Regions from separate parts of the Acidovorax lacteus genome, predicted to be linked through region 1. Evidence: predicted binding sites of a transcription regulator. Region 1 holds the regulator's gene; the other holds the start of a gene.
The links. Region 1 encodes NrdR, which represses ribonucleotide reductase genes. Its sites were predicted from a motif close to CACNANATNTNGTG; they were not measured.
Positions count from the first base shown of each region.

Region 2: ABD866_RS01700 (ribonucleoside-diphosphate reductase subunit alpha) is a predicted target of NrdR. The motif match lies at 7,388-7,401, and genes of this name have one in related genera.

Region 1 is NZ_BAABEX010000007.1:76,106-91,104, reverse strand. Features, by position in the region: gene ABD866_RS03895 (DUF349 domain-containing protein) at 1-498, opposite strand, end outside; gene ABD866_RS03890 (lytic transglycosylase domain-containing protein) at 1,447-2,316, shown strand; ZMP/ZTP riboswitch at 2,515-2,664, shown strand; gene glyA (serine hydroxymethyltransferase) at 2,698-3,942, shown strand; gene nrdR (transcriptional regulator NrdR) at 4,014-4,463, shown strand; gene ABD866_RS03875 (DMT family transporter) at 4,709-5,620, shown strand; gene aroC (chorismate synthase) at 5,659-6,753, opposite strand; gene ABD866_RS03865 (sensor domain-containing protein) at 6,902-9,142, shown strand; gene ABD866_RS03860 (sensor domain-containing diguanylate cyclase) at 9,232-11,058, opposite strand; gene ABD866_RS03855 (CBS domain-containing protein) at 11,074-11,526, opposite strand; gene ABD866_RS03850 (O-acetylhomoserine aminocarboxypropyltransferase) at 11,616-12,929, shown strand; gene ABD866_RS03845 (alpha/beta fold hydrolase) at 12,929-13,747, shown strand; gene ABD866_RS03840 (Mpo1-like protein) at 13,916-14,284, shown strand; gene ABD866_RS03835 (YihY family inner membrane protein) at 14,337-14,999, opposite strand, start outside.
Region 2 is NZ_BAABEX010000003.1:77,669-92,667, forward strand. Features, by position in the region: gene miaB (tRNA (N6-isopentenyl adenosine(37)-C2)-methylthiotransferase MiaB) at 1-456, shown strand, start outside; gene ffh (signal recognition particle protein) at 780-2,162, opposite strand; gene ABD866_RS01675 (cytochrome C assembly family protein) at 2,258-3,055, shown strand; gene ABD866_RS01680 (PP0621 family protein) at 3,052-3,282, shown strand; gene ABD866_RS01685 (ATP-binding protein) at 3,294-5,003, shown strand; gene ABD866_RS01690 (sigma-54-dependent transcriptional regulator) at 5,015-6,511, shown strand; gene ampD (1,6-anhydro-N-acetylmuramyl-L-alanine amidase AmpD) at 6,498-7,100, shown strand; gene ABD866_RS01700 (ribonucleoside-diphosphate reductase subunit alpha) at 7,495-10,422, shown strand; gene ABD866_RS01705 (ribonucleotide-diphosphate reductase subunit beta) at 10,570-11,745, shown strand; gene ABD866_RS01710 (histone) at 11,926-12,348, shown strand; gene ABD866_RS01715 (carbohydrate kinase family protein) at 12,764-13,669, opposite strand; gene ABD866_RS01720 (DUF3426 domain-containing protein) at 13,702-14,999, opposite strand, start outside.

The DNA.
Region 1 (14,999 bases):
CAGTACCTCGATGCGTTGCGTGAGGAGCACTGCGGCTTCGCGCTGCACCTGCACACGGTGCTGCAGGTCTTCAATCACCTTCACCCGTTCGGACAGTTGCGTCTTCAGAGCCGAGAGCGGCTCACGAGACAAGGGGGCTCCCGCTTTCGCGGCGTCGCGCTGCCACGCCAACGCATCGGCGATGTTCAGCCTCGCGCCCTCCAGCAAGCGCGTGGCCTTCTCGGCCCATTCGACCGCAATGGCCTCCTGATCCCGGGCGCGGCGGATCTCATCCATGCGCTCCCGTACCGCACGGGCTGCGCCTTTGTCGCGCGCACTCAACTCCTTGAACACTTCCTGCAGAGCGTCCAGCGCGGGCTGGGTGGCCAGCCACTCGCGGATGCGGGCCGAACGCTCGCCAGAGGTCTGGGCAGAAAAAGCACCACCGGTCAGGGCATCCAGAGGGTGGGGCTCGGAGGTTTTGGCCGGAGCCGGGGTCACATCGGGTGCGTCGGACATGGTGTTGCGCGAAAAAAGAGAAAACATGAATCGGAGCCCATCAAACACGGCCAAAAGGCCACAAGGGCCTTGTGTGCCAGCAGCCCGGGTACAGCGAGCCCACGGCCCTGCCTCTGCACCCAAAGGCTGTATTTTGACCGGGTTCAGATCGCCACCCGCCAGATGAACCCAGTGCAACGGGGCGACACACCGGAATAAGGGCCGCGCAGCAGGCGACGCGACATGGCCGTGCGCGCCCTTTGTACACGCGGCGCCACCTCAAAAAGAAAGCCCGGCGCCCTGGTTGGTACAGGGCACCGGGCCAGACGGCGGACACAAGGTCCTGCACATCAGCGCGGCCGGGAGGATGCTGGTCCCGGCCCGCAGGAGCAAGGGATTGCTCCTCAAGGGTGCCAGCCTGTCGTCTCCGCTGCACCTTGGCACTGCATGCTTTCGGAGGGGGATCAGACCCGGCTGGCGATGCCCGCGTTTGCAGGCGACTTCACGATAACAAAGCACAGCACGCCCGGCAAACGATGATTTTCAATGGACCAACGGTCGCGATTGGAGCCCTCTTTCCACCGGAACCACCGTGGTCCCGAGCACTGCCTGACGCCGCTGCGGTGGACCGACCGCGTCCCATCGTTACGGAGTGCTGCCGGCTGCATGTTGCCAGCAAACTACTGTGCAAAAGTACAGCATTGATATTTTCAAAATGTATTAAGAAGAAATTTTTAAGTATTGACCAGGAATTAAACCTCCTCCTAGAATCCGCCAGCCCCACAACAGGCTAGTACAAACCCCAAGCCGCTGCCGACCCCGGCGAACTGGATCCTGAGGTACCGCGCAACCCTTCGGTGGTGCTGAGCGCGCGGTGCAGGAACCAGGGCTACCAATCAAGGCCTACGCGCCCCGCAGCCGATGCATGCACCGGCTGCCATGCGCCACAGGCCTCGGAAAGGAAGAGCTATGACAGCGACAGGACGCATCGTCTCAGGCCTGCGAAATACTGCGGCCCGCGTGATGAGCGGATTTCTTGAACTGACCCACAACGGCTTCGCCCTGCTGGGACTCGCCGTGGCCTTCGTGGCCATCACGCTCGTGGCACGCCCCGATCTGCGTGAAAGCGGCGAAGCCCAGCTGCGCGAGTGGCTGCGTGACCGCCATGTGGCCATGGCCGGCCTGCCAGTGGAGCCCGATGCCATCGAGCGCGCCACGGCGGCCAATCCACAAGACCTGCCTCGTGAGCAGGCCCTGCTGGCCCTGTGGCTCAGCCGCAAATACCGCGTGGCCCCCGAGCCACTGAGCGCCATCGTGGCCGAAGCCTATGAAATCGGGCGCACCATGAAGCTCGATCCCATGCTGATCCTGGCGGTGATGGCCATCGAGTCCAACTTCAACCCCTTTGCACAAAGCGCGGTCGGAGCCCAGGGGCTGATGCAGGTGATGACCCGTGTACACACCGACAAGTACCAGTACTTCGGAGGCCACATGGCCGCCTTTGATCCTGTGAGCAACCTGCGCGTAGGCGCCAAGGTGCTGCAGGAGTGCATTGCCCGCGCGGGCTCGGTCGAAGGCGGGCTGCGTTTCTACGTTGGCGCAGCACATCTGCCGGAAGACGGCGGCTATGTGGCCAAGGTGCTGGCCGAGCATGGGCGTCTTCAGCAGGTGGCGGCAGGCCGCAACGTGCCGCTGCAGCCCCCTGTGGCAGTGCCCACCCCAGCACCGACGGCCGCCGCGGCGCCTGCCAGCGCAGCCACAACACCCCAAAGCGCCAAAGCACCCGCGGCAGAAAAGCTCGCGCTGCTTGAATCGGCCGCGACGCCCGCTACCCCCTGAGCGAGCGGCAGACCTCCAGGGGCCAGATGCGCCCCAGGGGTACGTGGGGCCCGCCATGCTGGCGGGCCGGAAGGATCGCGTGGCCCGTTTCGCCAGCACATGCGACCGACACGGGCATCCCGGAACGCCCCCCCCCGAGCAGATAGGCCCCAGCGGATGGGGGCGCGCCAGCACCAGACCGCGCGGCTGGGCTAAACTAGTGGGGTACGCGACTGGCGATAGGCGCGGGGCACTTGCCCCGCCGCTGACGTGGAAACCAGCGGGCAGTCATTGCCCGTGAACCACCGGGGAGCGTGCCGCAGCCGGCTGTGGCCGGTTCGTGTTCCGCCGTTCGCCTGGGCAGCCCTTGATTCCAAGGGACACAACGTTCATAGGACTGCCATGTACCACCGCAATATCCTCGTCGAACAGACCGACCCCGAGCTCTTTGCTGCCATCCAGGCCGAAAACCGCCGCCAGGAAGAGCACATCGAGCTGATCGCCAGCGAAAACTACGCTTCGCCCGCCGTGATGTGGGCCCAGGGCACACAACTCACCAACAAGTACGCCGAGGGCTACCCCGGCAAGCGCTACTACGGCGGCTGTGAATATGTGGACGTGGCCGAGCAACTGGCCATTGACCGCGTCAAGCAGTTGTTCGGTGCAGACGCCGCCAACGTGCAGGCGCACTGCGGTGCATCGGCCAATGAAGCGGTGTTTCTTGCCTTCCTGAAGCCCGGCGACACCATCATGGGCATGAGCCTGGCCGAAGGTGGCCACCTTACGCACGGCATGCCGCTGAACATGTCGGGCAAGTGGTTCAACGTGGTGTCCTACGGCCTGAACGAGAAGGAAGAGATCGATTACGACGCGATGGAGCGCAAGGCCCACGAGCACAAGCCCAAGCTGATCGTGGCTGGAGCCTCGGCCTACAGCCTGCGCATCGACTTCGCCCGCTTTGCCAAGGTGGCCAAGGACGTGGGAGCGATCTTCATGGTGGACATGGCCCACTACGCGGGCCTGATCGCCGCAGGCGTGTATCCCAACCCGGTGCCGCATGCCGACGTGGTCACCAGCACCACCCACAAGAGCCTGCGCGGCCCGCGCGGCGGCATCATCCTGATGAAGGCCGAGCACGAAAAGGCCATCAACAGCGCCATTTTCCCGGGTCTGCAGGGTGGTCCGCTCATGCACGTGATCGCGGCCAAGGCCGTGGCCTTCAAGGAAGCGCTGAGCCCCGAGTTCAAGCAGTACCAGCAGCAGGTGATCACCAACGCCCGCATCGTGGCCGAGACACTGACCGAGCGGGGCCTGCGCATCGTGAGCGGCCGCACCGAGAGCCACGTGATGCTGGTGGACCTGCGCTCCAAGGGCATCACTGGCAAGGAAGCCGAGGCCGTGCTGGGCGCCGCCCACATGACCATCAACAAGAACGCGATCCCCAACGACCCTGAAAAGCCGATGGTGACCAGCGGCGTGCGCGTGGGCACCCCCGCCATGACGACCCGCGGTTTCAAGGACGAAGAAGCCCGCGCCACGGCGCACCTGATCGCGGACGTGCTGGACAACCCGCGTGACGAGGCCCACCTGGCCGCAGTGCGTGCCAAGGTGCATGCGCTGACCTCGCGCTTCCCGGTCTATCGCTGAGCCTGGCGGCCCGGCCACCTGCGCGCAAGCGCGGGTGGTTACGGCCCCTGGCCCCCGCCAGACATCGCCCGATGAAATGCCCGTTCTGCGGACACCCCGAAACCCAGGTCGTTGAAACCCGCGTGGGCGACGACGGGGTGTTCATTCGCCGCCGCCGCCGCTGCGGTGGCTGCGACAAACGCTTTACTACCTATGAGCGGCCGGAGGTGAGTTTTCCGGCGGTGGTGAAGAAAGACGGCCGACGGATTGAATACGACCGTTCCAAGTTGCAAGGCTCATTCAACCTGGCCCTGCGCAAGCGGCCGGTGAGCACCGAGCAGGTCGACTCGGCCATCGAACGCATCGAGGAAAAGCTGCTCAACCTTGGCCAGCGCGAAGTGCTGTCCAGTCGCATCGGCGAACTGGTGATGCGCGAACTCAAGAAGCTCGACAAGGTGGCCTACGTGCGCTTTGCCAGCGTGTACCGCAGCTTCGAAGACATCGACGAGTTTCGCGCGCTCGTGGACGAAGTGCGCAAGTAGCGGGCGCAGCGCAGCACATCGACTGCGCATGGCCCGCGCCCACCCTCCGGCTCCGGCCTGAACCAGCGCTCGTGCAGGAGGCCATCGGCAGGCCGGCGCAAGTCACGGACGTTACACACCTTCTACCACCGACTTGCTATCGATTTAATAGCTGCTCGTGCTTGCTTAATAAGCACGAGCAGCTATTTTTACTCTTAACAGTTGCACCACACGAACCACGGCAAACCCAAGGGCAGTGCCGCACAATCAGCGCCGTGAAAACCCGCCATTTCCTGCAGCTGGTGCTGCTGTCTGCGCTGTGGGGCGCATCGTTTCTGTTCATCCGCGTGGCCAGCCCGGTGATGGGGCCCAATGTCATGGCCGCGCTGCGCATTGGCCTGGCCACGGTCACGCTGATGCTCATCATGCGGCTGGCGCGCGAGCGCTGGCCCTGGCAGCACTGGAAGGAGCTCGTGGGCCTGGGCGCGCTCACGGTGGCACTGCCCTTTCTGCTCTACGCCTGGGCTGCGCTGCGGCTGCCCGCAGGCTACAGCTCGCTGCTCAACACCATGGTGGTGCCGTTTGGTGTGCTGACGGCCGCCTGGATGAAAGAAGACACGCTGAGTGCGCGCAAGTGGCTGGGTTGCCTCTGCGGTTTTGTGGGCGTGGCGCTGATCGTGCAACTGGGCCCTGTGCAGCCCACACCCGCCCTGCTGCTGGCAGCGCTGGCCTGTGTGGCAGCGGCCGCCTGCTATGGGGTCTCGACGACCTGGATGAAACGCTCCACCCAGCGCATGTCGCCCCTGGCGGTAGCGGCGGGCATCCACGGCACGGCCTTGGTCATGCTGCTGCCAGGGGCGGCCTGGTCGCTGCCTGAGGCGCGCTTCACGCCCTCAGCGCTGGCAGCGGTGGCGGTGATGGGCGTCGTGACCTCGGGCCTGGCCTATTGGCTCAACCTGCGCGTGCTGACCCAGGTGTCGCCCGTGGCGGCCATGAGCTCGGCCTTCATGATTCCGCTGTTCGGCGTGGCCTGGGGCCACCTGTTCCTGAACGAGCCCCTGGGCCCCGGCATGTTCTGGGGTGGTGCGCTGGTGCTGCTGGCCACGGGGCTGGTGACGGGCTTCAACCCGCTGAACCTGCTGGCGAGCCTGCGCGGAGAGCGGGCGAGCCCGCCCTGAGACTGGCGCGAGGCAGCACAGCCGCCGCGTGCAACGCTTCAGGCGCTGGCAGGAATCGGCCCCACGGGCACGCGCACGTCAGCGCACTGCGCACGGTGGCGCAGCGCGTGGTCCATCACCACCAGCGCGAGCAGCGCTTCGGCAATGGGCGCAGCGCGAATGCCCACGCAGGGGTCGTGGCGGCCCTTGGTGATCACTTCCTGGCTCTGGCCGTGCACGTCGATGGATTCGCGCGGGCTGATGATCGAGCTGGTGGGCTTGATCGCGATCGACACCTCGATGTCCTGCCCCGTGCTGATGCCCCCCAGGATGCCGCCCGCGTTGTTGCTGCGAAAACCCTCGGGCGACATGGAATCGCCATGCACCGTGCCGCGTTGCGCCACGCTGGCGAACCCGGCGCCAATCTCCACGCCCTTGACGGCGTTCAGGCCCATCATGGCGTAGGCGATGTCGGCATCGAGCTTGTCATACAGCGGCTCGCCCAGACCCACAGGCACGCCCGTGGCCTGTACGCGGATGCGAGCGCCACACGAGTCACCGGCCTTGCGCAGGCGGTCCATGTAGTCCTCGAACGCCGCCACATCGGCGCAGGGCGCAAAAAACGGGTTGTGCGGCACATGTTCCCAGCTCTCGAAAGGCATGGGCAACTCGCCCAGCTGGGTCATGCAGGCGCGGAACTCGGCCCCGAACTGCTCGCGCAGCCACTTTTTGGCCACAGCGCCAGCCGCGACCGTGGGGGCGGTCATGCGCGCCGACGAGCGGCCACCGCCGCGCGGATCGCGAATGCCGTACTTGTGCCAGTAGGTGTAGTCGGCATGGCCCGGCCGGAAGCTCTGGGCAATGGCCGAGTAATCCTTGCTGCGCTGATCGGTGTTGCGGATCAGCAGCGCGATCGGGGTGCCAGTGGTCTTGCCTTCGTACACGCCCGACAGGATCTCGACCGCATCGGGCTCGTTGCGCTGGGTCACGTGGCGACTGGTGCCGGGTCTGCGGCGGTCCAGGTCGCCCTGGATGTCGGCCTCGGTCAGCGCCATGCCGGGTGGGCAACCATCGATGACGCAACCGATTGCAGGGCCGTGGGATTCACCAAAGTTGGTGACGGTAAACAGGGTGCCGATGGTGTTGCCGCTCATGCGCCGGATTATCCCAGAGCGCCGCCGGCCCGCGCCCAAGCGCCTGCGCCGGTTGGCCATGGCGCAAAATGCCAAATGCTGCTTGGCAGTCCCCAGTGCGGTTGCTAGCATGGGTCAAGCGATCAAGCCCCTAGCGCCCCACGAGCCCATGCCCACGTCCCTGCCGCAGCCCCTGCACGCCACCTCTCGCGAGGTGCCACGGGGCACAGCCTTGCTGCCGCGGCTGGCCGACGGACCACTGCGCCGGGCGCTGGATGCGTCCGACGACGCCATCGTCATGAGCAACCGCCACCGCCGGGTGGTGTATGTCAACCAGGGCTTCACGCGGCTGTTCGGCTACGAACCCGCCGATGTGATGGGCCAGTACCTGAGCGATGTGCTGCTGGGCGAACACTCTGACCGGGGGTTTCTCGAGGACATTCGCGACTGCATCGAGCATGAGGGACGCTACCACGGTGAAGCCCTGATGTACCGGCGCGACGGCCAGCCGCGCTGGGTGTCGCTGGTCATCAATACCGCCGACGAAGCCTCGGGTGGCCCGGGGGGCAGCATCACGGTGCTGACCGACATCACCCTGACCAAGATGCACGAGGTGCTGCAAAAGCGCGTGCTCGAAGGCATGGTCAAGGAGCTGGCGCTGCCCGATCTCATGGCTCTCGTTTGCCGCGAAGTCGAGCGCATTGCCCCCGAGGTGACGGCCTCCATCCTGGCGGTGGACTCCAACGGTCGCCTGCGCCCTCTGGCCGCACCCGGACTGCCGCCTGAAATCAGTGCGGCCCTTGAGGGCCTGCCCATCGGCCCGGCAGTGGGCTCCTGTGGCACCGCGGCCTACCGCGCAGAGCCGGTGGTGGTGCACGACATCCAGACCGATCCGCTCTGGCAGGACTACCGTGAACTCTTCGCACCGACGGGTTTTCGCGGCTGCTGGTCCAGTCCGATCGTGGACCACCAGGGCCGGGTCGTGGGCACTTTTGCGTTCTACTTCCGCGAGCCACGCGCACCGGACGCACTGCACCACCGCCTGGTGGGGGCCTGCCTGCATTTGTGCGCTCTGGCCATCGAACGCGACGCAGCTCGCCAGCGGATCCACCAGCTGGCCTTCTACGACGGGTTGACCGGCCTGCCCAACCGGGCCTTGTTTCGTGCCTCTGCGGAGCGTACGCTCGCGCTGCTGGCGCGTGCGCAGCACCCAGGCGCTGTGCTGTTTGTCAACCTCGACCGCTTCAAGCAGATCAACGACGCCCAAGGTCATGCGGCGGGTGATCTGCTGCTGTGCACCGTGGCCCAGCGGCTGTCGGCGGGGTTGCGCCCGCACGACCTGATTGGCCGTCTGTCGGGTGACGAGTTCGTGATGATGCTCTCAGGGGTCGATTCTGTGCAGGCAGTGCAGATCGCTCAGAGCCAGCTCAAAGCCGTGGCGGAGCCCCTGCAGGTCCACGGACAGCTGTACCGACCCAGTGCGAGCATCGGCATTGCACTGTACCCGGACGACGGTAGCGATGTGGATGCGCTCTTGCGCCACGCAGGGCAGGCCATGTCCCAGGCCAAGGCCGATGCGCAGCACAGCCTGCAGCTTTTCAGTGCCGAGATGAACCAGCGCGCACTCGACCGTGTGGCGCTGGAACGATCCCTGCGCGATGCCTTGGCGCGCAAGGCCCTGACCCTGCAGTACCAGCCACAGGTATTGAGTACCGGCGCGCACGTGCTGCACAGCGTCGAAGCCCTGGCGCGCTGGCACCACCCTGAGCGGGGTCCCGTGCCCCCATCAGAGTTCATTCCGCTGGCAGAAGAGGTAGGGCTGATCCACGAGCTCACGCTGTGGCTGCTCGACACCGCCTGTGCGCAGTTGGCCTCTTGGCGGCGGGCGGGATGTGCCGTGCCTTCGGTGTCGGTCAACCTGTCGGGCCGCAGCTTCCACCGGCCCGAGCTGGCCGACCAGATCAGTGCGGCCTTGGCGCAGCATGGGCTGCAACCAGGCGATGTGGTACTGGAGATCACCGAAAGCGTGATGATGGACGCACGCCCCGTGACGCTCGCCAACATCGAGCTTCTGCACCAGCGGGGCTTTCGCCTCTCGCTCGACGACTTCGGCACCGGCTATTCGAGCCTGAGCTACCTGCACCGGCTGCCCATTTCAGAGCTCAAGCTGGACAAGGCCTTCGTGCAGGACCTCGAAGGCAGCGACGCAGCCCGAGCACTCACCGTCTCGGTGCTCAGCATCGCGCACAGCCTGGGCATGGTGGTAGTCGCCGAAGGCGTGGAAACGCGCCAGCAGCACGAGTGGCTTCGCACCCACGGATGCCCCGTGATGCAGGGCTATCTGTTTGCGCGGCCACTCGATCCTGCGGCGCTGCCGGGCTGGCTCGCCCGCCCGGGTGCATCGGGCTAGGGGCTGGTCACTCTGTTGTGCCGCTGCGAACAGGCCCTGGTTCCACCTGCGTGCGGTCCTGCACGCGCCGCTGGCGGCAGATCACAGGCTCATGGTGCCATCTCGGTGCGGTTCCGCCCGGCCTGCTTGGCCCGGTACAAGGCTTTGTCGGCCTCGGCATACAGCACGTCAGGCGTCTGCTCCACGGTCGGTTGCGCAACCCATACCAGTCCGCACGACAGGGTGACGCAGCCGCGCGGGCTGGCCGGATGCTCCAACGCCATGGCCTCCACGGCATCGCGCAAGGCTTCGATCTGCCGCAGCGCCCGCTCACGGCCTTCGTCCACCATCAGCACCGCGAACTCCTCGCCACCCAGTCGAAAAAGATACTCTGTGGAACGTTGTACGCGAGCCGCCAGTGCTTGCGCCACCGCCACGAGGGCCTGATCGCCCTGCTGATGCCCCAGGGCATCGTTGTAGGGCTTGAAGTGGTCGATGTCCATCACGCACAGCGCCAGAGGCAGGCCCTGGCGCAGGCAGCGGTTGTATTCGCGGCGCAGGGTCGCATCGAACGAGCGGCGGTTGTACACGCCGGTCAGAGCATCGGTGATGGCGACTTGCTGCAACTGGGCGTTGGCCGACTCCAGGGCCTGGGTGCGCTCGCGTACCTTGGCCTCCAGGTCGGCAGCCAACGCGCGTTGCACTTGCAGGGCCTGCTGCTCGGCTTGCAGTTTCTCGGCCTTGAGCCGGTTCAGCGCATCGGCCATCGCCAGCGCCAGCAGGGTGAACTCCAGCGCCGAGCCGATGTTGAGGCTGTACTCCACCAGCGGCGAAGCCTCGATCCAGCCCACAATCTTGGCCAGCGTCAGCCCTGCCCCCACGGCCAGTGGTGCCCAGGCCACCAGGTAGAACAGTGCAGGCCGATAGCCCTGTCGTGCAATCACGAACGCAGCGGCCAGCAGCAGTGGCAGCAGCAATGCCAGCAATGGCATGACCGTGAGGAACAGCGCCGCGTACCAATCCAGCCAGGCCAAAGGCAGGTGCAGCACCGCCAGCACCGCCAGCCAGCGCAACATCCGGTGCACCCGCGGCACGCGCGTGGCGGTCTGCAGGTAGTGCATGGAAAACAACGTGAGCGTCAATGCGATCAACGGCACCGTGGTCGAGATCAGCGTGTGGCCGAGGTGGGGGTTCTCGGGCCACAGGTGCTGAAGCCCGAAACCCGTGAAGCACAGGTTCCAGACGGTGTAGGACGCCAGGTACAGCACATACAGCACAAACACCCGGTCGCGCGTCAGCACGCTGAGCAGCAGGTTGTAAAGCAGCAGCGCCACAACGGCTCCGTAGTAGGCTCCGAAGGCGACGTTTTCGATCTGGCTGTGGTGCAAAAACCCGGCGGGTGTGCGCAAACGCAAGGGCAGCGCCTCGAACAGTCCGTCATGGGTGTCAAGGCGCAGCAGCACCTCCACCGTCTCTCCGGCCGCGAGCGCGATCGGGAACACCGGGTAGCGATAGGGCAAGGGCCGTCGGTCAAAGGGGCGGCGGTCCCCCGTCTCCACCGTTTGCACGATGCGGCCCTGACGTACAAGGTGGTAGTCCACCATGTCCTGCAAGGCTGATCCTGCCTCCAGCAACCGGGTCACGGAGGTGGGCCCGTCGTTGTGCAGCCGCAGGCGCAGCCAGTACACAGAATCCGAAAAACTGAAATTGACCACGCCGTCAGCGGCACGCCAAGGCAGATGCGCCTGGGTCAGCGCCTCATCGGGCGTGAGGCGCTTGTCGCGGTCTTCCAGCACCAGCGCGTACGTATCGAGCGAGGCCGGCTCAGCCAACCCCGACAGCGACACCGCCACCGGCTGCGCCCAGCCCAACACACAGAACAGCAGGCCCGCCAGCCAAAGCAGCCATGCGCGCAGGGCGAAGGCCGGAATGCGCATGAGCCTGCGCGGCCGTCAGGCCTTGGGAGCCTCTTCGGCAGGCCAGTCGCGGATGTAGGCCTTGAGCATGCGGTTCTCGAAGTTCTGGCTGTCCACCACGGCCTTGGCCACGTCGTAGAAGCTGATCACGCCCATGAGCATGCGCTTGTCCATCACGGGCATGTAGCGGGCATGGCGGTCCAGCATCATGCGGCGGACCTCGTCCATGTCGGTCTCGAGCGTGCAGGTCAGCGGTGCGTCGTCCATGGCCGTGCGCACGAGCATGGTGCCCACGGTGCCGCCGTTGCGCACCACCGCCTGGATCACCTCGCGGAAGGTGAGCATGCCGACCAGGTCGCCGTGCTCCATGACCACCAGCGACCCGATGTCCTTCTCGGCCATCACGGCCGCCGCGTGGGCCAGAGGCTCGTCGGGCGTCGCGGTGTAGAGGGTGTTGCCCTTGACGCGAAGGATGTCGCTGACTTTCATGGGGGTCTCCGGGAGGAACGCGCAGTCGTAAGGTCGCAGCGAATATAGCCCACAATCGCCGCTGCCAAGACAACCAAGGAGACACACGGATGCCCGGTTATTCCGACCCTGGCTTTGACACGCTCGCCCTGCATGCGGGCGCCACGCCCGATCCCGCGACGGGCGCGCGTGCGGTGCCCATCCACCTGACCACCTCGTTCGTGTTCGAGTCGAGCGACCATGCAGCCTCGCTGTTCAACCTGGAGCGTCCGGGTCATGTGTACAGCCGCATCAGCAACCCGACCAACGCGGTGCTCGAGCAGCGCGTGGCCGCACTGGAAGGCGGCGTGGGCGCGATTGCCGTGTCCAGCGGCCAGGCCGCGCTGCACCTGGCGATTGCCACGCTCATGGGCGCAGGCAGCCATATCGTGGCCAGCACGGCGCTGTATGGCGGATCGCAGAACCTGCTGCACTACACGCTGCGCCGCTTCGGCATCGACACCACCTTTGTGCGCCCGGGCGACATCGACGGCTGGCGCGCGGCCGTGCGGCCCAACACGCGCCTGTTCTTTGGCGAGACGGTGGGCAACCCCGGCCTTGACGTGCTCGACATCCCGACCGTGAGCGCCATCGCGCACGAGGCCGGTGTGCCGCTGCTGGTGGATTCGACCCTGACCTCGCCCTGGCTGATCCGTCCGTTCGAGCACGGCGCCGACCTGGTGTACCACTCGGCCACCAAGTTCCTGTCGGGCCACGGTACGGTGATCGGCGGGGTGGTGGTGGACGGCGGCAGCTTCGACTGGGACGCCTCGGGGCGCTTTCCCGAACTCAGCCGCGCCTACGACGGCTTTCACCAGATGGTGTTCAGCGAGGAATCGACGGTGGGCGCCTTTTTGCTGCGCGCACGGCGCGAGGGCCTGCGCGACTTTGGCGCCTGCATGAGCCCGCACACAGCCTGGCTGATCCTGCAAGGCATCGAAACCCTGCCGCTGCGCATGGAGCGCCACATGCGCAACACCGAGAAGGTGGTGGAGTTCCTCGCCAGCCACCCGATGGTCGAACGCGTGGGCCACCCGCTGCTGCCCACCCACCCGAGCCACGCGCTGGCCCAAAAACTGCTGCCGCGCGGCGCGGGCGCGGTGTTCAGCTTCGACTTGCGCGGCAACCGCGCCCAGGGCCGCAAGTTCATCGAAACGCTCAAGGTCTTCAGCCATCTGGCCAACGTGGGCGACTGTCGCAGCCTGGTCATCCACCCGGCCAGCACCACCCACTTCCGCATGGCCGACGAGGCGCTGGCAGGCGCCGGCATCACGCAGGGCACGATCCGCCTGTCCATCGGCCTCGAAGACCCGGACGACCTGATCGACGACCTGAAACGCGCCCTGAAGGCCGCAGAAAAACACAGCGAAGGGGGGGCCGCCTGATGCATGTTTCCGTCCACGGCCACGACCTGTACTGCTACACCGGGGGCAAGGCCTTCAACCCGGCCCAGCCCACGGTGGTCATGGTGCATGGCGTGCTCAACGACCACAGCGTCTGGGGCCTGCAAAGCCGTTACCTGGCCCACCACGGCTGGAACGTGCTGGCCATCGACCTGCCCGGCCACTGCCGCAGTGCGGGCCCCGCGCCCGCGAGCGTGGAAGACGCCGCCACCACCGTGATCGGCCTGTTGGATGCGCTGGGCATTGCGCGCGCCGCTTTGGTGGGGCACAGCTGGGGCTCGCTGATCGTGCTCGAAGCGGCCTCGCGCCTGGGCGAGCGCGCCAGCCACCTGGTGCTGGTGGGCACAGCCTATCCCATGAAGGTATCGCCTGCCCTCATCGAAGCCTCGCAGACCGCGCCCGAGAAAGCGCTGCGCATGGTCAACGTGTTTTCACGCAGCTCACTCGCATCGCCGTCGGGCGCGGGCTACTGGGTGTTTGGCACAGGCATGGCGCTGGGCCGCCGCGTGCTGCGCAGCAACCCCACGGGCGATGTGTTCCACCGCGGCTTTGTCGCCTGCGACCGCTATGCGCGCGGCGAGGAAGCCATGGCCCAGGTGCGCTGCCCGGTGCTGTTTGCGCTGGGCGCGCACGACCAGATGACCCCGCCCAAGGCTGCGCAAGGCCTGGTGCAGGCCGCACGGCAGGCCGGTGTGCCCGTGCAGGTGGCCATGCTGCCCGTGGGCCACCACCAGATGACCGAGGCGCCCGAAGACACGCTGTTCGCGATCCGCGACTTTCTGGCACGGCCCGTGGCTTGAACGGGCGTGGCGGCCCGCGCCCTGCCCGCCCCCCCGCGGGCCGGGCGCTGGGCGGCAAGATCACCGCGCGACAGCCGCTGCGGGCTGCCCCGCTGGTCAACGCGTCGCCGCTGGCGTACAAAACGCGCAGAGGGCCGCGCCGAGCGCCCCACCTGCAGGAGACACGCCATGGATTCAGCCCACCCCACGCCCCCCGGCCCCACCGGTACGCCCTCCACCGACGAGGCCGTGGACCCGCGCCAGTTCCGGCGCTTTGCCGACTTCTACCCCTTCTACCTGCGCGAGCACAGCAACCGCACCTGCCGCCGCCTGCACTTCGTGGGCTCCACGCTGGCGCTGCTGTGCCTGGCCGCGCTGGTCGCCACCGGCCAGCCCGGGTTCCTGCTGCTCGGGCTGGTGTGTGGCTACGGCTTTGCGTGGGTGGGGCACTTCGGGTTCGAGAAGAACAAGCCCGCCTCTTTCAAGCGCCCGCTCTACAGCTTCATGGGCGACTGGGTGATGTACAAGGACCTCTGGACGGGCAAGATCTCTTTCTGAGACTTCAAGCCAAACAGGCTGCTCGTGCTTATTAATCAAGCACGAGCAGCTATTATTTTGATAGCAAATCAGCCAGCCGCCAGTCGGCCACGGCGGCGCGCTGCCACAGCGGCTCGAGCGTGCCGCTGCGCTGCAGCAGCAGGCGCGCCAGCAGCGGCTCTGCGGGGGTGGTGGCGGGGTCGGCCAGCAGCACCAGTCGCAGCGGCGCGGCGTCGCTGCCGCTGGCCGCTGGGTCGTGCACCGCGCCGACCCAGCCCAGGCCCAGCAGCGCTTCCGTCACCGGGGCGAGTTGCAGCGCATCCACCCGCAGGCGCTGGGCCAGCTCCCCCGGCAGCAGCCCGTGGGGCGGTGTGCTGCGGGCCTGCTGCAGTGCGGCCAGGGTCTCCAGCGCCAGCTCGAAATGCCAGCTGGGCCCCGTGCCCACGCGCGCCACGCCCGCCAGCAGGCTGGGCAGGTAGGCCGTGACCACGGCCCCGAGCAGCACGATCACCCAGGCCACATAGATCCAGACCAGCAGGATGGGCAGCGTGGCGAATGCGCCGTACACCATCGAATACGTGGGCACGGTGGCCAGGTACACGGCGAGCAGTTTTTTGGCCAGCTCCATGCACAAGGCCACGAACAGCCCCCCGGTCCAGGCGTGTCGCCATCGCACCGGCGTGTTGGGCACGTAGTGGTACAGAGCCGCCATACCGGCTGCGAGCACCACAAATTC
Region 2 (14,999 bases), on a different contig from region 1:
CCCGAGCTGTCACTGAGCAGCGATTTCATCGTGGGCTTCCCGGGCGAGACCGAAGACGACTTTGCCAAGATGATGAAGCTCATCGAAGAGCTGCATTTCGACAACAGCTTCAGCTTCATCTTCAGCCCCAGGCCCGGCACCCCGGCGGCCGGCCTGCCGGACGACACTCCGCACGACGTCAAGCTGCGCCGCCTGCAAGAGTTGCAGGCGCTGATCAACCGCCACATCCGTGAGATCAGCGAGCAGCGCGTGGGCACCGTGCAGCGCGTGCTGGTGGAAGGCGCCTCCAAGCGCGACGCCAGCGAGCTGATGGGCCGCACCGAATGCAACCGCGTGGTCAACTTCGCGGGCCAGCCGCGCCTGGTGGGGCAGATGGTGGATGTGCGCATCACCGAAGCCAAGTCGTACACCCTGCGCGGCGAGGTTTGCACCCAGGAGACCGTCTCCGCGCTGTGAGCGCCGGCGGGTCTGAAGGCCCGCACAGCTGCCCATCCGCCCCCCGGGGCCAGCGCATCGCGCCGATGCGGCCACCGCCGCCTGCGCCCCGTACGGCGAACCCCCGGCGCCTGGCTGGCATGGAGCCTGCACCGGGCCTGGACTGGGCCTTGCGGCAGATTGCTATCAAAAAGTGAGCTGCTCGTGCTTGATTGCAAAGCACGAGCAGTCTATTTAACCTCTGAAAAGCGCCAGCGTGCGGCGGGCGGGGCCGTGTGGTGCGCGTGCGGTGCGACGCGCGTGCTGTGTGGTGCGCCGTACTGCGCCGGGGCCGTAGCAGGGCTTCAGAAAGGCAGCTTGGGCATACCGCCTGCGCCGCCCAGGCCCTTCATGCCGCCCATCTTCTTCATGAGCTTCATCAGGCCGCCGCCCTTCATCTTCTTCATCATGTCCTGCATCTGCTCAAACTCCTTGAGCAGGCGGTTGACTTCCTGCACCTGCACGCCCGCCCCGGCGGCAATGCGCTTCTTGCGCGTGGCCTTGATCAACTCGGGCTTGCGGCGCTCCAGCGGCGTCATGCTGCAGATGATTCCCTCCTTGCGGCGGATTTCCTTTTCGGCCTTGTCCAGATCCACCTGACCGGCCTTGGCCGTGAGCTGGGAGGGCAGCTTGTCCATGAGGCTGGACAACCCGCCCATCTGCTTCATCTGCTGGATCTGCGCCAGAAAGTCGTTGAGGTCGAAGCCATCGCCGCTCTTGACCTTGGCTGCGAGCTTCTGCGCGGCCTCAATGTCCACCCCGGCCGTGACTTGCTCGACCAGGGCCACGATATCGCCCATGCCCAGCACACGGCCCGCGTGGCGCTCTGCGTCAAACACTTCGAGGCCGTCGATCTTCTCGGACACGCCCGCAAACTTGATGGGCGCCCCCGTGATGCTGCGCACCGACAGCGCCGCACCGCCGCGCGAGTCGCCGTCGAGCTTGGTGAGCACAATGCCGGTGAGCGGCAGCGCCTCCTTGAAGGCCTTGGCCGTGTTCACCGCGTCCTGGCCCTGCATGGCGTCCACAACGAACAGCGTCTCCACCGGGTTCAGCACCGCATGCAGGTCCTTGATTTCCTGCATCAGCACTTCGTCAATGGCCAGGCGGCCCGCCGTGTCGACCAGCAGCACGTCAAAGTAGTGCTTGCGCGCGTAATCGAGCGCGGCCAGCGCAATGTCGCGCGGTTTCTGCTCGGGCGTGCTCGGGAACCATTCGGCACCGGCCTGCTTGGTCACGGTCTTGAGCTGCTCGATGGCGGCAGGACGGTACACGTCGCCCGAGACGGTGAGCACCTTTTTCTTGCGCTTGTCGATTAGGTGCTTGGCCAGCTTGGCAGTGGTGGTGGTCTTGCCCGCGCCCTGCAGGCCGGCCATCAGGATCACCGCGGGCGGCTGGGCCGCGAGGTTGATGTCGGACACCCCCTCGCCCATGGTGGCGGCGAGTTCGCGGTGCACGATGCCCACCAGCGCCTGCCCGGGCTTGAGCGAGCCCAGCACCTCCTGGCCCAGGGCTTTTTCCTTCACACGGGCGATGAACTCGCGCACCACGGGCAGCGCCACGTCGGCTTCGAGCAGCGCCATGCGCACCTCGCGCAGCATGTCCTGCACGTTGGACTCGGTGATGCGGGCCTGCCCGCGCATCTCCTTGACGAGGCGCGAGAGTTTGTCGGTGAGGGCTGAGGCCATGGCGTGGGAGATCCGGGGGTTGGGGCTGCGGCAGGTGGCCTGCCACCAGGCAGGGCACCCGAGGCAACGGCGGGGCAAGAGGCTAAACTGTGCCGATGATTTTATCCGGCGCCTCCCCGCTCAGCTGGCTGCTCACCCTGGCTGCAGCAGCCGCGTACGCGGTGCCCGCGGCCATTGCCGCCCGCCTGGGCGTTGCCGCCGCGCGCAATGCCCTGGTGGCCGCCTGGCTGCTGCACGGCGCGGTGCTGGTGTGGGGCCTGTGGGGCGATAGCCCGCGCTTCGGCTTTGCCCCGGCGCTGTCGATGACGGCGTGGCTTGTGCTCACGGTGTACGCGGTCGAGCAGCAGTTGTTCCCGCGCATGCGCGCGCGCTGGATGCTGGCCATCTTCGGCGCGGCCGCCGTGCTGCTGGCGCTGGTGTTCCCGGGCACGCCGCTGCCGCAAACAGCCTCGGCCTGGCTGCCGCTGCACCTGGCGCTGGGCATTGCCTGCTACGGCCTGCTGGCCGCCGCTGTGGTCCACGCCTGGCTGATGACGCGGGCCGAACACCACATCCGCCAGGGCGAGGACCCGCACAGCGGCATCCCGCTGCTCACGCTCGAGCGCCTGACCTTCCGCTTTGTGGGCGCGGGCTTCGTGCTGCTCACGGCCACGCTGCTGGCGGGCTGGTGGTTTGGCGAATCGCTGTACGGCAAGGCCTGGCGCTGGGACCACAAGGCGGTGTTCTCGCTGCTGTCGTGGCTGACGTTTGCCACCCTGCTGCTGGGGCGCTGGCGCTTTGGCTGGCGCGGCCGCAACGCCGTGCGCGTGCTCTACGCGGGGGCCGCGCTGCTGCTGCTCGCCTATGCGGGCTCGCGCTTCGTGCTCGAAGTGGTGCTGGGGCGCAGCGCATGAAGTACCTGGTGTTGCTGCTGGTGATCGGCGTGGCCGTGGCACTGTGGTCGTCACAGCGCCGCAGGCAAGCCCCGGCGGCCCAGCGCCGCCCCGCGGCGCCGCCCTCCCCCCAGGACATGGTGGCCTGCGCCCACTGCGGCGTGCACCTGCCGCGCAGCGATGCCCTGCTGCTGGGCAACCACAGCTTCTGCTGTGAAGAGCACCGCCGCCTGGGCGCGCGCAGCTGAACCCGAGGGCCATGGAGTCGCCTCTGCTCGCCAGCACGAGCGGCCTGCCCGAGTCGCCCTTTCTGCGGCTGTGGCGCGGATTCCTGACCGGCCGGGTCATGGTGGCCCTGTGTCTGCTGCTGCTGCAGGTACTGGGGCAGATCGTGAGTGCAACGGCCAACGTGCCCGTGCTGGGCCTATGCCTGCTGTATCTGGTGGCCACATTGCTCCTGCGCGTGATGGCCCACGAGCGCCCACCTGCGCCGGGCGCTGGCGCGCAATGGCTGCCGTCGATCGGGGTGGACCTGGCCCTGATTGCAGGCCTGCAACTGCTGCAAACCGGGCCGCTGAACTTCACGCCACTGTTCGGACTGCCGGTGCTGATGGCCGCGGTGCTGGGCACACTCACGCTGGCGCTGGGCACGACTGCCGCAGTCACCTTGCTGCTATTGGGCTGGGCCTGGTGGAGCGGCCACCGCCTGGGCCTGGACGACGCGCAGTCGTACCTGCAAAGCGCGCTCACCGGGACGGGCTATTTTCTGGTGGCGTTTCTGGTCCACCAGCTCGCCACACGGCTCGCACGCGAGCAACTGCTGGCCGAGCGCAGCCAGATGGCGGCGCGCGCGCAGGCCGAGGTCTCGTCCCTGGTGATCCAAAACCTGCACGACGGTGTGCTGGTCGTGGACGACCACGACACGGTACGCGCGGCCAATCCAGCGGCGCTGGTGCTGCTGGGTGGCAGCTCATACGCACAGCCGCCGTTTGATCTGACCCTCGACGCAGCCTGGACTCCGCTGGTGCAACTGGCGCGGCGCAGCTTTCGCCGGGCGGCACCACAGGCGGCCGACGTCGATCTGCTGCACCCGGGCCAAAGCCCGACCGGGCTGCATGTGCGCACTTGGCTCACATCGCCGCGCGACCCGATCCATGAGCCCGCCGCCAGCTTTGAACGGCTGTGCGTGATCTTCCTGCACGACCTGCGCGAGATGGAGGCGCGGCTGCGCACCGAGAAGCTGGCCGCCATGGGTCGCATGTCCGCCGCTGTAGCGCACGAGATCCGCAACCCGCTGGCGGCCATCATGCAGGCCAATGCGCTGCTCGACGAAGACTTGCAGGACCCGGGGCACAAGCGTCTTGCCACCATGGTGCGCCAAAACGCCGAACGCCTGGCACGCATCGCAGAAGACGTGCTCGACATCGCCCGCGTGCAGCGGCAGATCGGTGACGTGGCCGCCGCCACGCTCTCGCTGGACGACACCGTGGCCCAGATCTGGCAGGACTGGTCACGCCACGACCCGATACGCCGCCGCGCGCAGGTGCTGCTGGAAGCTCCGCAGGCCCAGGTCGAGTTCGACACCGAGCACCTGCGGCGCGTGCTGGTGAACCTGCTCGACAACGCCCTGCGCTACATGGGCAACCAGGAAGACTCGCTGGTGGTCAACACGCGTGTCAGCCCCGCCGGACAGGCCGTGCTGCAGGTCTGGAGCGACGGTGCACCGCTCGACCCCTCCATCGAGCGCCACCTGTTTGAGCCGTTTTTCTCCTCCGAGAGCCGCTCCAGCGGTCTCGGACTCTACATTTGCCGAGAGCTGTGCCAGCGCCACGGTGCGTCCATTGCCTACCAGCGGGTGCAACGCACCCTGGCACGCGGCGTCACTGGCGGCAATGCGTTTGCGGTATCGTTCCGCCGAGCCACCCGGCCTGTGCAGACCCCCTCCTTGTTCGACACTCCGGTCGTCTGATCTCTGCTTCCATGAACGCTCCCGCCGCCTCCATCCTCGTGATCGACGACGAGCCCGACCTGCGCACGCTGTACGAGCTGACGTTGCTGCGCGAGGGCTACCGGGTGGAAACCGCCGCCAGCGTGCAGGAAGCCCGCGAGCAATTGCGCGAGCGGCGCTTTGACGCCGTGATCACCGACATGCGCTTGCCGGACGGCTTCGGGCTAGAAGTGCTGCAGGACCTGCGCGAGCAGCAGCGCAAGGAACGCTGCGTGGTCATGACGGCCTATGGCTCGGCCGAGAACGCGGTCGAGGCCCTGCGCGCCGGGGCGTTCGACTACCTGACCAAGCCGGTCGATCTCAAACAGTTTCGCTCAGTCGTGGCTTCGGCCATTCAGGGCACGGGTGGCGTGCCAGCGCCCCGCGGCGGACGTACCCCGGCCAATGCCCGCAATACGGGCGCGAACGATCCCGACGCCCGCGCGCAGACGGCGCTGGAACGGCTTGTCGGGCAATCGCCCGCCATGGTGCTGGTCAAGCAGCGGATTGCCAAGGTGGCACGCGGCATGGCGCCGGTGCTGATCCACGGCGAGTCGGGCACGGGCAAGGAACTTGTGGCCCAGGCGCTGCACGCCTGCAGCCAGCGCGCCGATGGCCCGCTGGTGGCCGTGAACTGTGGGGCGATCCCGGAAAACCTGCTCGAAGCAGAGTTCTTCGGCGCGCGCAAGGGGTCCTACACCGGCGCGACGCACGACCGCGAAGGCTACTTCCAGGCCGCGCGCGGCGGTACGCTCTTCCTCGACGAGATCGGCGACCTGCCGCTGGCCATGCAGTCCAAGCTGCTGCGGGTGATCCAGGAGCGCAGCGTGCGCCCGCTGGGCTCCACCCAGGAGGAAACCATCGACGTGCGCATCCTGAGCGCTACCCACCGCGATCTGGCCAATGATGTGCAGACGGGCCGCTTCCGCCAGGATCTGTACTACCGGCTCAACGTGATCGAGATCGTGGTGCCGCCTCTGCGCGAGCGGCGCGACGACCTGCCCGCGCTGTGCGATGCATTGCTGCGCCGCATCGCGCAGGACTCGGGTATGCCGGTACCCACCCTGACGCCCGCAGCGCGGCAGGTGCTGGCGCAGCATCCGCTCACGGGCAACGTGCGCGAGCTCGAGAACCTGCTGCACCGCGCCCTGGCCCTGAGCGAAGGCGGAGCCCTGGAACTGGAATGTGCGGCGGCACAGGCTTTGGGGTCGCCGCATGCCGCGGGCCACACGCCCGAGGCAGGCGCCGACTGGACCGCCATGGGCATGAGCACCAGCGACCCGTCCACAGCGCTGCCCAACGACCTGCAGGCCTGGCTCGACCAGCAGGAGCGCGCGATCCTCGTGCGTGCGCTGCGCGAGTCAGGCTACAACCGTACGGCGGCGGCTTCGCGCCTGGGCATCAGCCTGCGGCAGATCCGCTACCGCATCGAGCGGCTGCAGATCACCGTGCCCACCGCCGACTCGGACCAACCGGATGAAGCGGCCTGACACACGCAACGCGGCGTCTGCCGATTCGCCCTGGCGGCAGGGGTGGCATACGGCAGCGCATGTGTGCCCCTCCCCCAACCACGGGGTACGGCCCGACGGCGCGCAGATCGATCTGGTCGTGGTGCATTCAATCAGCCTGCCGCCGGGCGAGTACGGCGACGACAGCGTGGCCCGGCTGTTCACCAACACGCTCGACTGGGATGCACACCCGTATTTCCAGAGCATCCGGGGTCTGGAGGTATCGTCACACTTCTGGATCCGGCGTGACGGGACGCTGTGGCAGTTCGTGGACACCGACCGGCGCGCCTGGCACGCTGGGGCCTCGTCGTACCGCGGTCGCGCGCAGTGCAACGACGACTCCATCGGCATCGAGCTGGAGGGGCTGGAGGGCGACCGGTTCGAGCCTGCCCAATACGTGTGCCTGGCGCGCCTGTGCCAGGATCTGGCACTGCGCTACCCGATTGCCCATGTCGCCGGACACGAGCACATTGCCCCGGGCCGCAAGTGCGACCCGGGCCCCGGATTTGACTGGGCCCGGTTGCAGGACCTGCTGGGTTGGCCGCCCGAACGCTTTCCTGTCAAGGATTGACCCGGGGCCCGTGTCGGTTGCTGCGGCGCACGATGTCGCGGGTTTGCATCAAATCGCAACCGCGGGAAATTCCTGAGTACAACCCGTACCCGCGAAGCCGTGCGGCCTGCCGCTGCACAACCGCTCGCCAGGCCGCATGCAGCCTACGCCGCACAGCACAAAGTCTTGCCCGGTATCGCTCAACAGCCACTCCAACGCGGGGGATCCGCCTGCCGACCGAGCCCGGGGGCCGCAAGTCGCATCCATTCCGGCGTACACTACCCCTAGTGTGTTGAACGCATCCGAAACACTATAGGTAGCGTCTTGATCGCCAGCCCACCCGACCGGGGTGCCCTCTTGCTGGCCTTGCGCACCGCCCTCCCCCCATACCCGACAGCCGACCCGAGAGGACTCCATGCACGCTGCACAGACCACCACCTCCCACGCCCCCAGCACGCCTCACGACACCCTTGCCGCGACCAGCAGCCCGAGCGCTGCTGTCGGCACGATGGGCCACTACCAGATCATCCGCCGCAACGGCGCCGTGGTGCCTTTCGAGCCGCAAAAGATCGCTGTGGCCATGATGAAGGCGTTCCTGGCGGTGCACGGGACGCAGGGCGCGGCATCGGCCAGCGTGCGCGAAGTGGTGGACACACTCACGCAGAACGTAGTGCGCGCGCTCATGCGCTCGCGTCCTGGCGGCGGCACGTTTCCGATTGAGGACGTGCAGGACCAGGTCGAGCTCGGCCTGATGCGCGGTGGCCACCACGAAGTGGCCCGTGCCTATGTGTTGTACCGCGAGCGCCGCGCCCAGGAGCGCGCGCGCCAGGCTGAGCAGCAAGCGCCCGTGGCGCCGCAGTTCCATGTGCTGGACAACGGCGAACGGGTGGTGCTCGACCTGCAGCGCCTGCAACGCCTGATCGAAGAAGCCTGCGACGGCCTGGGCGCCGATGTGAAGGCCGACCCCATCGTGGCCGAGACCATGCGCAACCTGTACGACGGCGTGCCCGTGGACGAGGTGTACAAGGCCTCGATCCTGGCTGCACGCACGCTGATCGAGAAGGACCCCGACTACACCTACGCCACCGCCCGCCTGCTGCTGCATACCATCCTCAAAGAGGTGCTGGGCCGCGAAGTGCCGCGCGATGCGATTGGCGCCGCGTACACCGAATACTTCCCGCAGTTCATCCAGAAGGGCGTGGACAACGAACTGCTGGACGAGCGCCTGCTGCAGTTCGATCTGCCGCGCCTGGCGGCCGCCCTCAAGCCTGAGCGCGACCTGCGCTTTGACTACCTGGGCCTGCAGACCCTGTACGACCGCTACTTCCTGCATGTGCGCAAGACGCGCATCGAGCTGCCGCAGGCTTTCTTCATGCGCGTGGCCATGGGCCTGTCGCTGGGTGAGATCGACCGCGAAACCCGTGCCATCGAGTTCTACGAGGTGCTGTCGAGCTTCGACTTCATGAGCAGCACGCCCACCCTGTTCAACAGCGGCACGCTGCGCAGCCAGTTGTCGTCGTGCTACCTCACCACGGTGCCCGACGACCTGGACGGCATCTACGAATCGATCAAGGAAAACGCGCTGCTGTCCAAGTTTGCAGGCGGTCTGGGCAACGACTGGACGCGCGTGCGCGCACTGGGCAGCCACATCAAGGGTACCAACGGCGAATCGCAGGGCGTCGTGCCGTTCCTGAAGGTGGTCAACGACACGGCCGTGGCCGTGAACCAGGGCGGCAAGCGCAAGGGTGCGGTGTGCACGTATCTGGAAAGCTGGCACCTGGACATTGAAGAGTTCCTGGAACTGCGCAAGAACACCGGCGACGACCGCCGCCGCACGCACGACATGAACACGGCCAACTGGATTCCCGATCTGTTCATGCGCCGCGTGATGGAAAAGGGCACCTGGACCCTGTTCTCGCCCTCCTCGGTGCCCGACCTGCACGACCTGTTCGGTGCCGATTTCGAAAAGGCCTATGTGGCCTACGAAGAAAAGGCCGCGCGCGGTGAGATCAAGCCCAGCAAGGTGGTGCAGGCCACCGACCTGTGGCGCAAGATGCTGACCATGCTGTTCGAGACGGGGCATCCCTGGATCACGTTCAAGGATGCGTGCAACGTGCGCTCGCCGCAGCAGCATGCCGGTGTGGTGCACTCCTCCAACCTGTGCACCGAGATCACGCTGAACACCAGCGACACCGAAACGGCTGTGTGCAATCTGGGTTCGATCAACCTGCTGCAGCACCTCAAGGACGGCCAGATCGACCACGAGAAGCTCAAGCGCACCGTGTCGGTGGCCATGCGCATGCTCGACAACGTGATCGACATCAACTACTACGCGGTGAAGAAGGCCCGCGACTCGAACCTGCGCCACCGCCCCGTGGGCCTGGGCCTGATGGCCTTCCAGGACGCGCTGTACGAGTTGCGCATTCCCTATGCATCGGAGCAGGCAGTGGAGTTCGCCGACCGCTCGATGGAAGCGATCTGCTACTACGCCTACTGGGCCTCGACCGAACTGGCACGTGAGCGTGGCAAGTACTCGAGCTACAAGGGCTCGCTGTGGGACCGCGGCATCCTGCCCTTCGACACGCTGGACCTGCTGTCGCAGGCGCGTGGCGGCTATGTGGAAGTCGATCGCTCCGCGAGCCTCGACTGGGATGCGCTGCGCAAGAAGATCGCGCAGGACGGCATGCGCAACTCCAACTGCGTGGCGATTGCGCCCACGGCCACCATCTCCAACATCGTGGGTGTGGACGCGTCGATCGAGCCGTCCTTCGGCAACCTGTCGGTCAAGTCCAACCTGTCGGGTGAGTTCACGGTGATCAACGGCTATCTGGTGCGCGACCTCAAGCGCCTGGGGCTGTGGGACGACGTGATGATCATGGACCTCAAGCACTTCAAGGGCTCGCTGCATCCGATCGACCGTGTGCCGCAAGACATCAAGGCGCTGTATTCGACGGCCTTTGAGGTCGAGCCGCGCTGGCTGGTGGAAGCCGCATCGCGCCGCCAGAAGTGGATCGACCAGGCGCAGAGCCTGAACATCTACATGGCCGGCGCCTCGGGCAAGAAGCTCGACGAGACCTACAAGCTCGCCTGGATTCGCGGTCTCAAGACCACCTACTACCTGCGCACGCAGAGCGCCACACACGTGGAGATGAGCACGGTGAACACCCGCCAGCTCAATGCGGTGTCCACATCGCCCGAAGGCGGTATGCAGGCGGCTGCAGCAGCACGTCCGAGCGCGCTCGAAGCCGCTGCGGCACAGGCCGCTGCGCAGGCCGCCGCACTGCCCGCCACCGATGTGAAGTTCTGCGCGATCGACGATCCAACCTGTGAGGCCTGCCAGTAAGCAGGTCCCCGTATCCGCGATGGCGCATCCAGGGCCTTCCCAGGGTGCGCTATTCGTGTGCCATGTGGCAACAAAACAAGGCCGCAAGCCGCTCCAGTGCTTTGCTTTTTGCAGCACTGCTTTCATAATCCGCTCACTGGAAAACCTATGCTGACCTGGGACGAAGAAGTCAAGCCCGTACCGACCACCTCGATGGACGGCCTCGCACCGCGGGGCCTTCCGGCCGGACAGCCGGCCCCTGCTTTGCAGACGGTGGCTTCCAGCACTGCGCACGCATCGACAGACACCACCGCAGCCACCGCACACCGCCGTGTGAACGTGGCCGACAAGCGCATCATCAACGGCCAGACCGATGTGAATCAGCTGGTGCCGTTCAAGTACAAGTGGGCCTGGGAAAAGTACCTTGCCACCTGCGCCAACCACTGGATGCCGCAAGAGGTCAACATGACCCGCGACATCGCGCTGTGGAAAGACCCGAACGGCCTGACCGAAGACGAGCGTCGCATCGTCAAGCGCAACCTGGGCTTCTTCGTGACGGCCGACTCGCTGGCCGCCAACAACATCACGCTGGGCACGTACCGCCACATCACGGCACCCGAGTGCCGCCAGTTCCTGCTGCGCCAGGCGTTCGAGGAAGCAATCCACACGCACGCCTACCAGTACATCGTGGAATCGCTGGGTCTCGATGAAGGCGAGATCTTCAACGCCTACAACGAAGTCGCCTCAATCCGCGACAAGGACGAGTTCCTGATTCCGTTCATCGACGCGATCATGGACCCGAACTTCAAGACTGGTACGCCCGAAAACGACCAGACGTTGCTGAAGTCGCTGATCGTGTTCGCCTGCCTGATGGAAGGGCTGTTCTTCTACGTGGGCTTCACGCAGATTCTGGCCCTGGGCCGCCAGAACAAGATGACCGGCGCTGCCGAGCAGTACCAGTACATCCTGCGCGACGAGTCGATGCACTGCAACTTCGGCATCGACCTGATCAACCAGCTCAAGCTGGAGAACCCGCACCTGTGGACGCCCGAGTTCAAGGCCGAGATCAAGGAGCTGTTCCTCAAGGCCGTCGAACTCGAATACCGCTACGCCGAAGACACCATGCCGCGTGGCGTGCTCGGCATGAATGCGTCGATGTTCAAGGGCTACCTGCGCTACATCGCCAACCGCCGCGCCACCCAGATCGGCCTGGAAGCGCTCTTCCCGAACGAGGAAAACCCGTTCCCCTGGATGAGCGAAATGATCGACCTGAAGAAAGAACGCAACTTCTTCGAAACCCGGGTCATCGAGTACCAGTCTGGCGGCGCCCTGTCCTGGGACTGACCCCCCGCGCCCTCGACGCCATGGCAACCTTCCTCGCGCACCGACCCCACACCGCCCGCACCGGGCACGTGGGTCGCGCTCCTGTATTCATGGCGACGGGTTCGTACCCGGTGCCATGGGTCGCTTCGTGCCCGCAGAAGGCACGGGGTGTTGTTTGACCACTGACCCAAGGAGAACATGATGGCAACTGCGAAGAAACCCGCCGCCAAGAAGGCTGCCCCGGCGAAGAAGGCCGCCCCCGCGAAGAAGGCTGCTGCACCCAAGGCCGCCGCACCTGCGAAGAAGGCCGCCCCGGCCAAGAAGGCTGCTGCGCCTGCGAAGAAGGCCGCCGCTCCTGCCAAGAAGGCTGCTGCGCCCGCGAAGAAGGCCGCCGCTCCTGCCAAGAAGGCTGCTGCGCCCGCGAAGAAGGCCGCCGCCCCTGCCAAGAAGGCTGCTGCGCCCGCGAAGAAGGCCGCCGCTCCTGCCAAGAAGGCTGCTGCACCTGCGAAGAAGGCTGCGCCCGCAAAGAAAGCAGCTGCACCCGCTGCAGCCCCTGCGCCTGCTGCGCAGACGACGCTGAACCCCCAAGCCGCCTGGCCTTTTCCGACCGGCTCCAAGCCCTGAGATCGGCCCCTCGGCCCATCCCAACCCGGCGTGACCCGCCGGGTTTTTTTATGGGTCCGGCAGGCTGGCGAACACGCGCAGACACCCCCCGGCGCAGTGAAGCAGCACGCGCGCCGGGCCGCACCCCGGGTTCGCCCACACCCTGCGGCGCGTCCCATGTCACACATGGTCGCCTGCGTCGGCGGCACAGCGGCATCACGGGCTGTGGCACAACAAACGGCTGCACAGCCCTTCGGGGCGTCTCCTGGGGCGCCACATCAGGAATTGCATCAAAACAGCCCGAAAACCAGCAAATTCGAGCACGACAAGATATCATTTTGATAGCAATATCATCGCACGAGAAGCACTGTGCCGATCACCGCGCAAGACCCGGGACCGCCGCCGCTGCGGGCCAGTCGCCCCGGTTCGAGAGGGCTCAGGCCTGCTGGGCCAGCGCAGCGGGCACGGTGTAGTTCTGCGGCCCGCGCTCGGCGATCTTGAGGGCCCCCAGGGCATTGCCCAGCCGCGCGCAGCGGGCCAGGTCCCAGCCCTGCTCCAGGCCCCAGAGCAGGCCGCCGCGCCAGGCGTCGCCGCAGCCCGTCGGGTCGACCACGGCCGCGGGCTGTGCGGGCGGCACCAGCGTGCGCTGGCCATCGGTCCAGACCTCGCAGCCCTGTCCGCCCAGCGTGACCACCAGGCCGCGCACCTTGCGCGACAGCGCCTCCAGCGACCAGCCGGTGCGGTCGCAGAGCATCTTGCCCTCGTAGTCGTTGACGGTGACCCAGCTGGCCTGTTCGACAAACCGTGCGAGCTCTTCGCCGTTGAACATGGGCAGGCCCTGCCCCGGGTCGAACACGAACGGAATGCCCAGCGCGGCCATCTGCTCGGCGTGCTGCAGCATGGCGTCGCGCCCGTCGGGGGCGATGATGCCCAGGCGGATGCTGCCGTCCTGCACCACCTGCAGCGTGTGCGCGTGCATCATCGCACCGGGGTGGAAGGCCGTGATCTGGTTGTTGTCGCGATCGGTCATGATCATGGCCTGCGCGGTGTAAGTGGCGTCGGTGCGGCCCACGTGCTGGGTGCGGATGCCCAGCGCCTGCAGACGCTGCACGTAGGCGTCGCCATCGGTGCCGAGCATGGCCATGGGCACGGGGTCACCGCCCAGTTGCTTGAGGCTGTAGGCGATGTTGCCCGCGCAGCCGCCGAAGTCGCGGCGCAGCGAGGGCACGAGAAAGGACACGTTGAGGATGTGCAGCTGGTCGGGCAGGATCTGCTCGGCAAAGCGGCCCTCGAAAGTCATGATGGTGTCGAACGCAAGCGATCCGCAGATGAGGGCAGCCATGTGGGGGCAATCGGTTGGAAGGTTGAAAAAGCTCAGGGATAGAACACGAGCATGCGGTAGCCAGCCACGCGCGCACCGCCCGTGGTGACCACCACGCCGACGGACGCATTCCACTCGCCGCGCGCAGGCAGTTCGGGCGGGGCAAGCATGTCCTGCGGCGTCAGCACCTTGCGCAGCACGGGCTGGTCTTGCGCATCGGTGAGCGTGAGCTCGATGGCGGGCGTGGCCACCGGATGGGTGGCACGGTTCTTCACGGCCATCGCAAGCTGGTAGCTGTCGCCCCGGCCCTTGGTGAACGAGGAACTGTCGATGACCACGGCGTTGATGTCGCGCAGCGGCTCGATCTGGCAGCCCAGCGGCTCGCACAAGGCCTGCAACCAAGGGCGCGTGCGCGGGTCGAGCGCTGCGATGCGGTCCCGCTCCTGCACGGCGATCTGACCCGCCAGCAGGGTGGCCAGCGACAGGCCGACCAGGCCCAGCACCAGCCGCACCAACGGCCGCCGCCAGAAGGCCTGGCGGCGGGCTGCGCGGACAAAACCCACGTCTACGGCCTCATCCGGGCTCTCGGCGGGCTCGGCGTCCTCGGTGGCCGCATCGGCCTCGCGGCGGCGTTTGCGCCGTGAAGCGCCGGCGCTCTGGGCGCTGGCTTCGGGCGGTGGGTCGTCGGGCACCAAACCCTCTGCCGCGGTCACGCTGTCGCTGTGCAACGCAGGGGCGGCGGCGGCCAGCAGGTCTGCCGATGCGCTCTCGTCCTGCGCGCGCCCCAACGACTCGGCCGGGCCGGGTGCTTTCGGCTGCGGCTGCGGCTGCGGCTGCGGCTGCGCATCATGCACCGGGGCAGCCGGGCGCGACGGCTCGGGCGGCGGTGGCGTCACCAGAGGCGCTGCTGCCATCTGTCGGCGGGCGGCAGCGGACTCCGGTGTGGGCGCCAGTTCGGGCATTTCAATCGGCGGCAGCGGCTCCAGATCGGCCGGTGGCTGCCAGCGGCTTGCAGGGGCCTGCGCCACAGGGGACGTATCGACGGGCGGGGCCACCGTGGGCAGTGCGGGAACTTCGGGGACGACCGGCAGCGCCACCGACACTGGTGCCGGGCCTGGGGTTGGGGCCGGAGCGGGTTCGGGCACCCTGCTCCTGGCGGATGGCGTTGCGACCGCCGGTGAACGCGCGGGCGTCGAGTCGGCAGATGGCACCGCAGGCGGCAACGATGCCGGAGCTGGAACCGGTGCCAGGGGGCCGGGCGGCAGGGCCGAACTCGGCAGGCTGCGGGGCAGGCCCTGGTCGCGCCACGGGTCGCGCGACGCTGGGGCGAGGGTCCACGCAGGCTCACTGG